2 linked regions of the Marinobacterium aestuarii genome follow. The protein of the gene in region 1 interacts with the protein of each later gene in a pairwise test. Links are inferred from orthologs where the notes say so. Each region holds a gene or a part of one and is shown on either strand. Other genes may lie near its edges.

What was found.
Region 2: the proteins of A8C75_RS00545 (region 1) and paaX interact in binary tests that used the Escherichia coli proteins (3 or more experiments, as listed by UniProt). The link is inferred for Marinobacterium aestuarii from one-to-one orthologs.

The regions. Positions count from the first base shown.
Region 1 is NZ_CP015839.1:117,146-123,218, reverse strand. The notes cover bases 947-3,933. They hold A8C75_RS00545 (sensor histidine kinase), read right to left. Parts: upstream 3,087-3,933; coding sequence 1,806-3,086; downstream 947-1,805. Other genes in these bases: A8C75_RS00535 (helix-turn-helix transcriptional regulator), read right to left, coding at 3,875-3,933; A8C75_RS00540 (response regulator transcription factor), read right to left, coding at 3,083-3,787; astD (succinylglutamate-semialdehyde dehydrogenase), read left to right, coding at 947-1,724. Outside these bases: astA (arginine N-succinyltransferase), read left to right, coding at 1-255; more of astD, read left to right, coding at 252-946; more of A8C75_RS00535, read right to left, coding at 3,934-4,741; A8C75_RS00530 (sulfatase-like hydrolase/transferase), read right to left, coding at 4,893-6,073. UniProt on the Escherichia coli protein: Histidine kinase member of the two-component regulatory system CpxA/CpxR which responds to envelope stress response by activating expression of downstream genes including cpxP, degP, dsbA and ppiA.
Region 2 is NZ_CP015839.1:3,178,486-3,184,320, forward strand. What follows is about bases 1,820-4,568. They hold paaX (phenylacetic acid degradation operon negative regulatory protein PaaX), read right to left. Parts: upstream 3,785-4,568; coding sequence 2,855-3,784; downstream 1,820-2,854. Other genes in these bases: A8C75_RS13900 (class I SAM-dependent methyltransferase), read right to left, coding at 1,820-2,412. Outside these bases: A8C75_RS13895 (AAA family ATPase), read left to right, coding at 1-1,504; more of A8C75_RS13900, read right to left, coding at 1,684-1,819; A8C75_RS13910 (hypothetical protein), read right to left, coding at 4,731-5,498. UniProt on the Escherichia coli protein: Negative regulator of the paaZ and paaABCDEFGHIJK catabolic operons. Binds the consensus sequence 5'-WWTRTGATTCGYGWT-3'. Binding of PaaX is specifically inhibited by phenylacetyl-coenzyme A (PA-CoA).

The sequences.
Region 1 (6,073 bases):
GCGACCCGCCTCAACGATATCCGCAGCGTGCGTGACAGTCGTTACGTCAAGGCCCGGATCAGCGACAGCTCCTGCAGAAGTGACCACCTCTACCTGATCAGCAACACCCTGCTGGAAGACTTTCGCTGCACAGTCGCGCCTCTTCAGCCCGAGGGCAGCGCGGCCCAAATCAGCCACGAACTGGCCGAGGCGTTACGCGTCTCCAACGGTGACCCGCTGCGCATAGTCCCCATCAAAGCGAGACAACCCGAATGACCGAACCCGCTTCCCTGTTTATCAATGGCCAGTGGTGTCAGGGTGATGACGCCGACATGGAATCCTTTAACCCTGGCAACGGCCAGCGTATCTGGCACGGGCGCGCCGCCAGCAGTGAACAGGTTAATGACGCTGTTCTGGCGGCCCGCAACGCTTTCGAGCACTGGCGCCTGATGACGTTTGAGCAGCGCGCCACCCTGGTACGCCGTTTTGTCAGCCAGCTGGAACAGCACCGCGACCTGCTCACTGATACCATCGGCCAGGAAACCGGCAAGCCGCAATGGGAAGCCGCCACCGAAGTGGCCGCCATGATCGGCAAGGCCGATATCTCGATTCAGGCGGCACTGGAGCGCAGTGGCGAAAAACGCCAGCACAGCAATGGTATTACCTCGACGCTGCGGCATCACCCCCATGGCGTGGTGGCGGTGTTCGGCCCGTACAATTTCCCCGGCCACCTGCCCAACGGACACATCATTCCGGCGCTGCTGGCGGGCAACACCCTGCTGTTCAAACCCAGCGAGCTGACGCCCCGGGTGGCGGAGCTGTGCATGCATTTCTGGCAGAAGGCCGACCTGCCGGATGGTGTGCTGAACCTGCTGCAGGGCGGGCGCAGCACCGGCCAGGCCCTGGCCGCACACCCTGGGCTCGATGGCCTGTTCTTTACCGGCAGCGCCGAGACCGGCAGCTACCTGCACCAGCAATTCGCCGGCCATCCGGAAAAAATTCTGGCGCTGGAGATGGGCGGCAACAACCCGCTGATCGTGGCCGATACGCCGGATATGCGGGCTGCTGTGCTGATGACGATTCAGTCAGCCTACCTGAGCGCAGGCCAGCGCTGTACCTGTGCCCGCAAGCTGCTGGTGCCAAGAGGCCGCAGCGGCGACACCTTTATCGAACAGCTGCGTCAGGCCGTGCTGGATATTCAGGTGGGGCCCTACAACCAGCAGCCACAGCCCTTTATGGGCGCGCTGATCAGCGAGCAGGCGGCGCAGCAACTGTTGCAGGCCCAGCACGAACTGGTGCAACTCGGCGCCCGGGTGCTGGTGTCCATGAGCCAGCTGCGCCCCCGCACCGGCCTGCTGTCGCCGGGGCTGATTGATGTCAGCGCCGTACGGGATCTGCCCGACAAGGAATATTTCGGTCCGTTGCTGCAGATCATCCGCTACGACGACTTCGATGAGGCGCTGGATCTGGCTAACGCCACGGCCTTCGGCCTGAGCGCGGGCCTGTTCAGCAGCGACGCCCAGCTGTATCAGCGGTTTTTACAGCGCATCCGCGCAGGGATCGTCAACTGGAACCGCCCGCTCACCGGCGCCAGCAGCGGCCTGCCTTTTGGTGGCATAGGCCGCAGTGGCAATCACAGGCCCAGCGCCTGGTATGCCGCGGACTACTGTGCCTATCCGGTGGCATCCCAGGAAGCGGAGCAACTCGATATGCCGGCCACTCTGCCACCGGGTCTGACGCTTTAAGCTTTTGATCTTAAATCCTGGTCCTTTGGCTCTGGCCTTGGCCTTTCAACTTTCGACTTTCGACTTTTAACCTTGAATTGCTCAGGCCACCGGCAGCCGAACCAGCAGTTCAAGCCCACCCTGGGGGTGATTGCGCGCTTCGATGCTCCCCCCCAGAATGCGCAGCGCACGGCGCGCAATGCTCAGCCCCAGACCATAGCCATCGGCATCAACACCGCTACGCTGGCGGAAGAAGGGATCAAACAGTTGCTCCAGGGTATCGGACGGCACGCCCGGGCCATGATCCCGAATCCGCAGCTCGTGCAGGTTGCCGACCGCTGCGTAACTCAGTTCGATCGCAGTCCCCATCGGCGTGTGCTTGAGGGCGTTATTGAATACATTGCCCAGGGCACGTTCCAGTAATTGGCGGTTGCCCCGCGCCCGGCAACCTTTGGGCACCTCAAAGGTCAGGGTGCGTTCAGGCTGCTGAAAGTGGATGTCCTCCCTCAGTTCGGTCACCAGCTCCTGCACGCTGAAGGCATCGGTCCCCGGCTCCAGCGCCTCAAGGCGCGACAGCGAGAGAATTTCGGTAATCAGGTGATCGATACGACCGCACTCACGATTAAGCCTTTGTAACAGGGGATCACCTTCGCCCAGGCGCTGCTCCAGCAACCCGGCCGCGGCCTGCAAACGCGCCAGAGGGGCGCGCAGCTCATGGGATACATCCTGCATCAGCCGCTGACTGGCCCCCAGGGTGCGCTCGACATAGTCCGCCATGGTATCGAACTCCCGCGCCAGCTCGCCGATCTCATCGCCCCGGGTGCTCAGTTGCTGATCGCTGCGTACTGCCAGATCGCCCTGGGCCAGCGCCCTGGTATGCAGCCGCAGGCGCTTGAGCGGCCGTACCACCAGCCAGGTCAGCACCAGGCTGGTCAGCGCCGACACCAGCAGTATCAGCACGATCTGCACCGACACCAGCAAGCCCAGGAAACGACCAAACTGCTCCCGCGGCGGCCAGGCCCCAACCTCCACGCGGTAACTGCGTCCGGACTCGGACACCAGCTCGAAGGTCAGCACAGGCCTGGCACCGGGCCCGCGTTTGGGCAGGGAGTTAAATACCCGCTCGTTGCTGCTCAGCTCCACAATGCGCATGCCGGGAGCCCCGCGGGATAACTTGCGCTGCAGCCGCTCCAGTCCATGACCTTCCTCGTAGCGCTCCAGCATGCGCTCAGCCAGGGCCCGAGCACGGGTTTCCTGCACCTCGGCATCGCGCTCGTGGTGCGACATGCCACCAACAATCACCACTGTGGCCAGGATCACCAGCACGCTGCTAAGCCAGATGGCCAGGAAGATCTTCCAGTACAGACTGCGATACCACTTCATCCCGCCTCCAGCACCAGCAGGTAACCTTCGCCACGCAATGTCTTGATCAGCTCCTGGCTATCGCCGCCGCGCTGCAGCTTTTGCCGCAACCGGCTCACGTGCACATCAATAGCGCGATCATAGGCCGTGAGCGGACGGTGCAGTACCCGTTCGGTCAGCTCGGCCTTGGACATCACCCGACCGGCGTTATGCAGCAGATAGGCCAGCACGTTGAACTCGGCGGAGGTCAGTTCCAATACCTCGCCCGCCACCCGCACTTCCCGCTGGCCTGGATCAAGGCGGATCCCGTGCAGCTCGATGGGCTGTTGCGGGAACTCCGTCTGCTGCGCAGGCACTTCACTGCGCCGGCGAATGGCCCGGATGCGTGCCAGCAGCTCGCGGGGATTGCAGGGCTTGCCCAGATAATCATCGGCGCCCATTTCGAGGCCCAGAATACGGTCGATTTCTTCACCCCGGCCCGTCAGCATGATCACCGGCAGCTGCACCCGCGGGCGCAGCTGCTGCAACAACTCCAGGCCGCTCTGGCCCGGCATCATCACATCCAGCACCATCAGGCTATAAGGATGACTGCCCTTTAGACGTTCAAGAGCTTCAAGGGCGTTATGGGCATAGTCAATCTCATAACCTTCATGACGCAGATAGTCGCCCAGCAGTTCGCACAGCTCGACGTCATCATCCACCAGCAGCAGTCGTTCTTTCATTCCGGCCCCCGTTATTCAGGCTCCATGATAACGCCGTCACCCGTCCCATACGGAGCCTTTACCTAACTTTACAGTCGATCTGCCAGATCAGGCGTCAGACACCGCCGTATCCATCAGATAGACATTATCAATGCTGTCGCGGGGCTCCCTGATCACCTCGGAGGGCGGATAGCCAAAGCGGCTCTTGAATGCCTTGCTGAGATGGAAGGCATCACTGAAACCGAGTTTGAACGCGGCCTGGGAAACATTCAGCGAGCTTCTGTTGAGCAGCGCATGGGCCATGTCGAGCTTGAGGTTCATGAAGTATTCCTTCGGCGTCTGGCCGGTGTATTGCAGGAATACCTTGCGAAACTGCTGCTCACTGGCGCCGTACAGGCGGGCCATGTCCTTCACCGCCCAGCGTTCATCCGTATGGCCATGCATCTGGCTGATCACCGTTTGGATGCGCCGCAGGGGCGCAGGCTCGGCATGGTGGTTCGACAGCGCCACCCACTGATAGAGCACCTTGGTGAAGATGGCGGCGGCATAGGCCTGATAATTAGTGTCGCCCACCCGAACGCAGCTCACCAGCTCGCTGAACTCGCGGCTATGGGCCGTCGGATCCCGCAGCAGCACCGGCGTATTGAGCGGCAGGGTGACCGGGCCATGCAGTACGAACTCGACCCAGTAGAGTTCCCACAACAGCCCCTCGCAGGCATAGCTCAGGATGTCACGGGCTTCGAGCAGCAGCACGCAGGCTCCCTTGGCGTGAATTTCCCGACCCGACCTGAGGCGGATAACGCCATGCCCCTGGCGGGTAAAGACACAGACATGGGCGCTGGACAGCAGCGGCAGTTTCTTGTCCCTGGGCCAAAGCACCTGATAGCTCTCATCGGCATAGATATCCCACACCGACCTCAGGGTGATACCAAAGGCCGTGGCGGGGCTTTCCAGCAGTACAGGGGTGTTTTTCATGCGTCACGCATTCATGGCAGGGGGCTTTGGATATTAGGCGTTGCGCCAAGGGCGGTCAAAACAGCCGTTACCAGGCGCTGTCTCGCTCCCGAAACAGGGCTGGCGAGGCTGCCAGCCCTGCGTTGTCGTGCTTACCCGAAGAGATGACACCTCAGAGCTGTGGCTTCAGCATCTGTATGTCATCCAGCGACTCATCCATGAAATGCTCCATGTTGTGCAGCCGGAAAGACGCGAAATAGCCGCTCCAGCGCTTGTCGGCGCGCATCACGGATCCTGCATGCCTGACCATGCGGGCACGAATGCCTGCCAGCGCCGGATCGTCGATGGCATTGACCGGTTCCACCGCGCCCAGGTCATACAGCTCTTCGCAGCCGGTGGTGGCACTGTAACCATAGAACCAGGCGGTATCGCCAAACCTCGCCTGGCAGCCAAAGCCGAAATTGGTGCCCACATGAATGCCCAGCTGATAGACCTGCTCAAGCGCGGGCCGCGTACCTGTGGCCATAATATCCAGCAGGCTCGCGCCTTCCATCTGCAGCGGCGTTTCCAGGCCTGCGGCCTGCAGTATGGTCGGCGCCAAATCCACCAGGGATACAGGCGTTGCTATATCAGCCGGTGCACCGATGCTGCCACCCGCCGGCTTGACCAGCATGGGCGCGCGGAAAATATCGGGATGGAAGTAGGCGCCCTTGTCCGCCAGCCCCAGCCGGCCGTTCATCTCGCCATGGTCGGCGGTGAACAGAATCAGCGTGTCATCCCACTGGCCCTCGGCCTTCAGATAGGCAAACAGCTTGCCGATGGCGTAGTCCACCAGCTCCACCTGCAGCAGGTGACAGGCGATATAGTCTTTCACCAGCTCCTCGTCGTACAGGCCCCAGTAGCGGTGATACAACCGGAATATTGGGTTCTGGCTACCGCGACCCTCGTCCTGCAGCTCATGGAAGGATGCCGGTACCTGCACCACGGACCTGAGGTATTCGTAACGCTCCTCATAACCCTGGGGAATGGAGTAGGGCTGATGCGGGTCGAAGAAGTCGATCTGCGAGAACACCGGCTTGCCAGGGGCCTGCAATGCGGACGCCTTGAGCTGGCGTATCGCCAGATCCGCCAGAAACACCGAGTAGTGCGCATCCCTTGGAAAGACGTCGCCGTTGCGTTGCCGAATCCAGCCACCAAAAGACGTGCTGGCGGTGGCCCTGTCCGCCAGAGTACCCCTGAGCTCGCGGCTGTAAACCGGCGCCGTCACGCCCATGGCGCCTATGTACTCAACGTAACGGTCATCATCCATCACCGGCGGGCCCCAGCGATCCCAGGCATGCACGTTCTCGCCAA
Region 2 (5,835 bases), 3.1 Mb from region 1 along the record:
CCATGAAATCCGCACCCCGATGAACGGCATTCTGGGCATGGCGCAGTTGCTGATGCGGGCGCCCCTGTCGGCCGAACAACAGACCCAGGTCAAGGCTATCTACCAGTCGGGCCGCACCCTGCTGTCGATCCTCAATGATGTACTGGATTTCACCAAGATCGAAGCCGGGCAACTGACACTGGAACAGCACCCCTTCTCGGTGCGCCAGGTGGTGGATGAGATACGCCCGCTGCTGGAATCACTGGCGCGGGAAAAGGCCTTGCAGCTGATTGTACGGCTGGACAACGCCCTGCCTGAGAGGGTGTGCGGCGACAGGCGCGCCCTGAGCCAGGTGCTGCTGAACCTCGGCGCCAACGCCCTCAAGTTCACCCAGGAGGGCTATGTCGCCCTGCGCGTGCGCTGCCTGCGGCGCAGCGACAGTGAGATCCGCCTGCGCTTTGAGGTGGAGGACTCCGGCATCGGCATACCGCAAAGCGCCCGCGAGCGCATCTTCGCCCATTTCAGCCAGGCCGACAGTACCATCACGCGACGCTTTGGTGGCACCGGACTGGGCCTGTCCATCTGTCGCCGCCTGGTTGAGCTGCAGCAGGGGCAGATCGACTTTGACAGCACCGAAGGCCGCGGCAGCCTGTTCTGGTTCGAGCTCGACTATGTCCAGACCCAGGCGCAGCCACCTGCCGCCGATACGGCCCAGCCCTGGCGACCCACAGTCCCTGCGCGGGCACTGGATATACTGCTGGTCGAGGATACCGAGATCAATCAGCAGGTCAGCTGCGGCCTGCTTGAAAGCGAAGGCCACAGCGTCAGTATCGCCGACGATGGCTACACGGCGCTGTCGATGCACAACGATCATGCCTACGATCTGGTGCTGATGGATATCCACCTGCCCGACATGGACGGCGTGGAAACCGCCCGGCGCATGCGCCAGCACCCCGACAGCAGCCGGGCTGCGGTACGCATCATTGCCCTCACCGCCTCCGTCACCGGGCCGGAGATTCAGCAGTACCTGGACGCCGGCATGGATGCCGTGGTGGGAAAACCGCTACAGTTCAGCGAACTCGAACGCCTGCTGTACGATGAACAGGCCAGTGCTGGCGATGCGGTTCCTCCGGCCAGCACCCGCCCTGAAAATACCCAGGCTAGTGACTCAGTACCAACCGCACCGCTGGCAGATGGGCCAGGTGCTGACAACACTTCGACCGATGCCGACTTGCTAGACAGCAGCCTGCTGGCCCAGCACCGCAGCATGCTGGGTGAGGAACACTTTGACGGCCTGTTGTTGCGCATGCAGGCCCAGTGCGACAGCCTGCTCACTGAGCTGGCCGAAACGGATGCCGATCAGCCCGCCCTGTTGCACAAGCTGGCCGGCACCTGCGCCAACTTCGGCCTTGTCGCCGCCGCCGCCCGCTGCCGCGAACTTGAGCGCAGCGGCCCGCCCTGCGATAGCGCCGCTCAACAGGCCCTGCGCCAGCTGTACGAGCGCAGCATCGCGGCACTGCCCTAGCCTTGCTGCCAGCCAACCAGGAGCGCCCTTATCATCATCCTCGGGGTTAATTGCTTGCGCTACTCAAACGACGGGGCTGCGCTGTGGAGTACCAGGAGCCACCAGGCTGGATCGGAACAGATGTTTTGGCGATAGAGCAACTCCAGGCATGAATGGGGACAACTCCTGAAGTTGGACTTTCATTTTTGCACCGAGATCAGCAACATCATCGGCCGATCCAGTTCTTCCAACAGGCCTGGATTTTCAGTTACCTGTTCCCCGGTAGGCGCCCATTCCTGTACATGGCGGATGCTGAAGCCGAGGTTGATCAATGTATTGAGCGTCGTCCCGATAGTTCGGTGATGCTTGATAACCCCTTTGGCGAACCAGTCCGTTTTCCGCGGCCCCTCCACCGAATAGCTTTCCAGGGGCCAGATTCTTCTACCGTCGCCGTCCCTGGACCACGCCGGCATTACGGGCGCCATATAGATTGGGTGCTCGATAGTAAAAACAAACCGTGCCCCGGGAGTCAGAGCACGATAGATCGTTGCCACCAGTTTGCCGAAGTCGTCGATATAGTGGAACGCGAGTGAGCTGTACGCAAAGTCAAATGCCCCCTCTGGAAGAGCAAGCTGCTCCAGATCGGAGATCTTGTAGTCAATATTTTCATCATTCGTCGCGGACTTGGCACGCTCTAGCATTTTTTCGGAAAGGTCCAAACCGAGCACATGGACAGCCCCCTGCTCTCGGGCCCATCGCGCAAACCAGCCAAAGCCACAGCCAAGATCCACAACTCGCTTGCCGTCCAGACCTGGCAGCATTGCGCGAATGGCGGCCCATTCCGGCGCACCATCAAGCCCATGTACAGACCGAGGTAGCTGGCTATAACCGTCAAAAAATTCGCTTCTGTCGTAAATATTTTGTGCCATTCATCTTTCCCTTGAATTACAGAGTAGTGAGGCGCTGCGAGTTCAATAACGCGTCTCATTCACCTGAGGTGCAGGCTGAAGTTTAGCAATTTGTGCGGAAGTTGGAATCGCTGTAGAGCGATGATGAGCGTCGTTTTTCTTGTTAGACGACGGGCGCCGTGCCTGTCGCCAAGAACGGAGGTCAGACCGGGTTGGCGTCTGTGCCCTCAGGCGGGAAACCTTTTCGTCGACGTGGGCGATCTGCAGCACTTTCAGATCCGGTTTCGCAGGCCCCATCAGCTGCATGCCCATGACGCGCTGGAAGCACCAAGGGGACTAGATTGGTGATTGGTTATTGGTTATTGGTTATTGGTTATTGGTTATTGGTGAGAGTATGAGCATTACGAATAACGAATAACGAATAACGCCAGCCTTTTAAAGGTGGACGTAACCCGAGCAGGGCTCAGGCTTTTACGCCACCGAAACGCTTGTAAAACGCAGGCATGGGTTCAGGCAGTGGGCCATCGGCGGTTTCGAACATCTTGGCGATATACTCCTCGGACGCGGCGCACACCAGACTATAGAGGTTGCGGCACAGCTGGCGGGCCGCCACGCCGCTCCAGTCTTGGGGCAAGAGCTCAGCCGGCAGTTGCGGGTCGCGCAGCAGGACCTTGCGGTACTCATGAATCAGCAGGGTGCGGGCAAGGAAGCATTCACCAGGATCGAGACTGTCCTGCGCCTTCATCTCCTGCCACACCGGGCGAAAGCGTTCCAGAAAGTGCTTATAGCTGTCCGACACCTGATCCAGGTTCCAGCACTCGCGGGACTGTTCACGCAGCGCCTGGGACGAAAAGGCGTCGCCTTCACGGGTTTCAAACAGAATGCAGTCATCCAGCGCCCCCAGCTCCTGCAGGGTGTTGCGTACTTCCTGCATGTCGCAGTGGGGCATGGCCATAAGAATCGGCGAGAAGGAGCCAAAACCCATCCAGCTCAGCTCATCGCGCACCTGCTGGCGAATGTCCACGGGCACCTGGGACAATACCGCCAGGCACCAGGACCCATCCCACTCCGGCAGCACCGGCAGATAGATACGCTTGAAAGCCTTGTCGAAACGCCGCCGCCCCTGGGCCGTGAGACTGTAATAGCTGCGCCGCCCCAGCTGCTGTGCCGACAGCCAGGGCTCTTCCTTGCTAAGGCGAAACACCGAGGTACGCACCAGCCGCTGATTCAAGCCAAAGGATTCCAGCACCTTGATCAAGCTGCCCAACCAGACAGTACCGCCGCGCGGCACTATGGCATCACCAAAGATGGTGATGATCAGTGACCCTGCCCGAATCGGGCGCTGGGTGCAGAACTGCTGGACAAGCTCGGCTAAATGACTGGAATTGCTCATAAAATTGGCGTGTTCGATGGCAGCGAAGAGTAGCCTCATTCTATAGAGCGGCGCCGATTGATGCAAAGCACAAGACCCTGGCCGAGCACTCACTTCCCGCCCTGCAGGATAAGGCGCCGCGTAGCCCGTCAGCCGATGAGGTGATTTCAGGTTTTGTGGCTTCACTGACCTAGTGTACTGCTTCGCCCTAATGGGTGCTTATAGAGCCCGCCAATTTGTGTCCGGCAAGGCGCCGTTCGCCGGTAATAGTGGGGCTCTTGCCAAGAGCGGCAACGCAGTTGGGCGCGAATTGGCGCGCTCCCTTCGGGCGAACCGCCAGAAGGCCGTCCGCGGTGTTGCATTTCCTCGACATAGGCCCACTATGCCTTCGAAAATGCGCCGTGCGGCCAGCCTCCTGGCGACTCGCTAAAAGCGCCTCTAAGAGCGAAGCAGTACACTAGCACTAGCACGTCAATATAGGGGATGACGCGAATCAAGCCATTTTCGGTTCTGTCGAGGTGCTTTATAACCGGGTGCGGCTGCACTCCAGCAATGACGACATGAGTCCTGTGGACTACGCATCAGCGTTTCGTGCAGCCGCTTGAAAATGTGTCCACTAATTCTGGGGCACATCAAGGCCTCGGCTTCAGCCAAAGCCTCTTCATTCTAACTTCGAAGCCTTTTTTCGGACCGGCTCGGGTTTCGCTTTAGCAGTGTTCGACCACCAACGGCTCGACGCTCACCCCGATCAGCTCATTAACCAGTACTTTGGGAGCAGGTCTGGCTGGGATAGCCAATGTTCATTGGACTCCGATAGCCAGGAGGTCTTGTAAGAGTTGATTGATCTGGCGGCGGCTGATCCTAGACGGTCGAACAGCCAGAGCTCGGTGCGTTAGCGGGATGGGGGTGGGGAGGGGAGCTGACGAAGACAAGGATAGAGAAACGCCGATAAATTTTTACGGTAATTTCACTCGCTCTTGATACCCAGGTAGTCGCGCACTTGAAGTAATCTCTTGGGGAACTCCAGTTCCTTAGCCTCTGTTGGCCACATACCGTGATTATCTGGCAGCGCGTGTAAGAACTCCGCACCATATCTGCGATATGCGACGCGGGCCTCATTGGTCAGGAATACGCTGCGGATTAGGTACTTGGCTATCCTGAGCGCTCCCTTGACGTTTCCCTGCTCGAGATGGTCGACGATGTACATTCTTGTGGCCAATGCGGCGAGTTTAACTCGTACGACTTCCCGAGCCTGCTTTCTCTCCGCGTACCTAAGTCCGACAAGGTTGTTGATTCGTGATTTTAAGCATAAGGGAGGCGACAAGATGGGTATTTGTAGGTCGCCAACTGGCAGGGCATCTGCAAACTTGATCACTTCTCGGTCGGTCAATCCATAAACGGCGATGAGGAACTCGATTGACAAGTTTTCCCCTGTAGCCCCTTTGATCATTACCACTCCTGAGTTGGGAGTTTGATCACCAAAGGCAGGAAACTTTGCTTGGCCGCCCCAAGCTTCAGCGCATAGCTCTATGGCGTGCCGCTTCCCGAGCAGGTCTAGGTCGTCACTCGCAAGGTGTGTGTATTCTTCACCCGTAAGCTGATCCAATAGGTAGTGGTCGCCCCATACACAGAGGGCTTGCCCGCCGATGATGGTGACCTCGGCGGCTGCTTCTGGCGAAAGACGGGCGAGAATGTCCCCAAGGGTATCGGTCTGATCGTCCTGATCATCTGTCATATGCAGGTAGGGGCGTTTCCGAGATGAATGATATTAACCGAAGGCCTTAAGAATAACCTTCCGACGAGAAGACGCTTTGGCTTTCGCCAATCGCTGTGCGCCGAGTTCTGCCGCATTTCTGTGCAGTTCCTGGCGTTGCTGCTCTTTCTCTTGAGCTCGAAGCTCAAAGAAATGGACTTCAGAGCCGTGTAGCTTACTAACCATGATGACCTCTGATTTCCCTTAAAAAACAACAACTTACAAGCAACTCTAAGGTGTCGCCTGTCAGGCTTCGTGTTTCACACGAAGCCTGACAGGCGACACCTGAAAAGTCAAGGACGGACCTGCATATAATGAT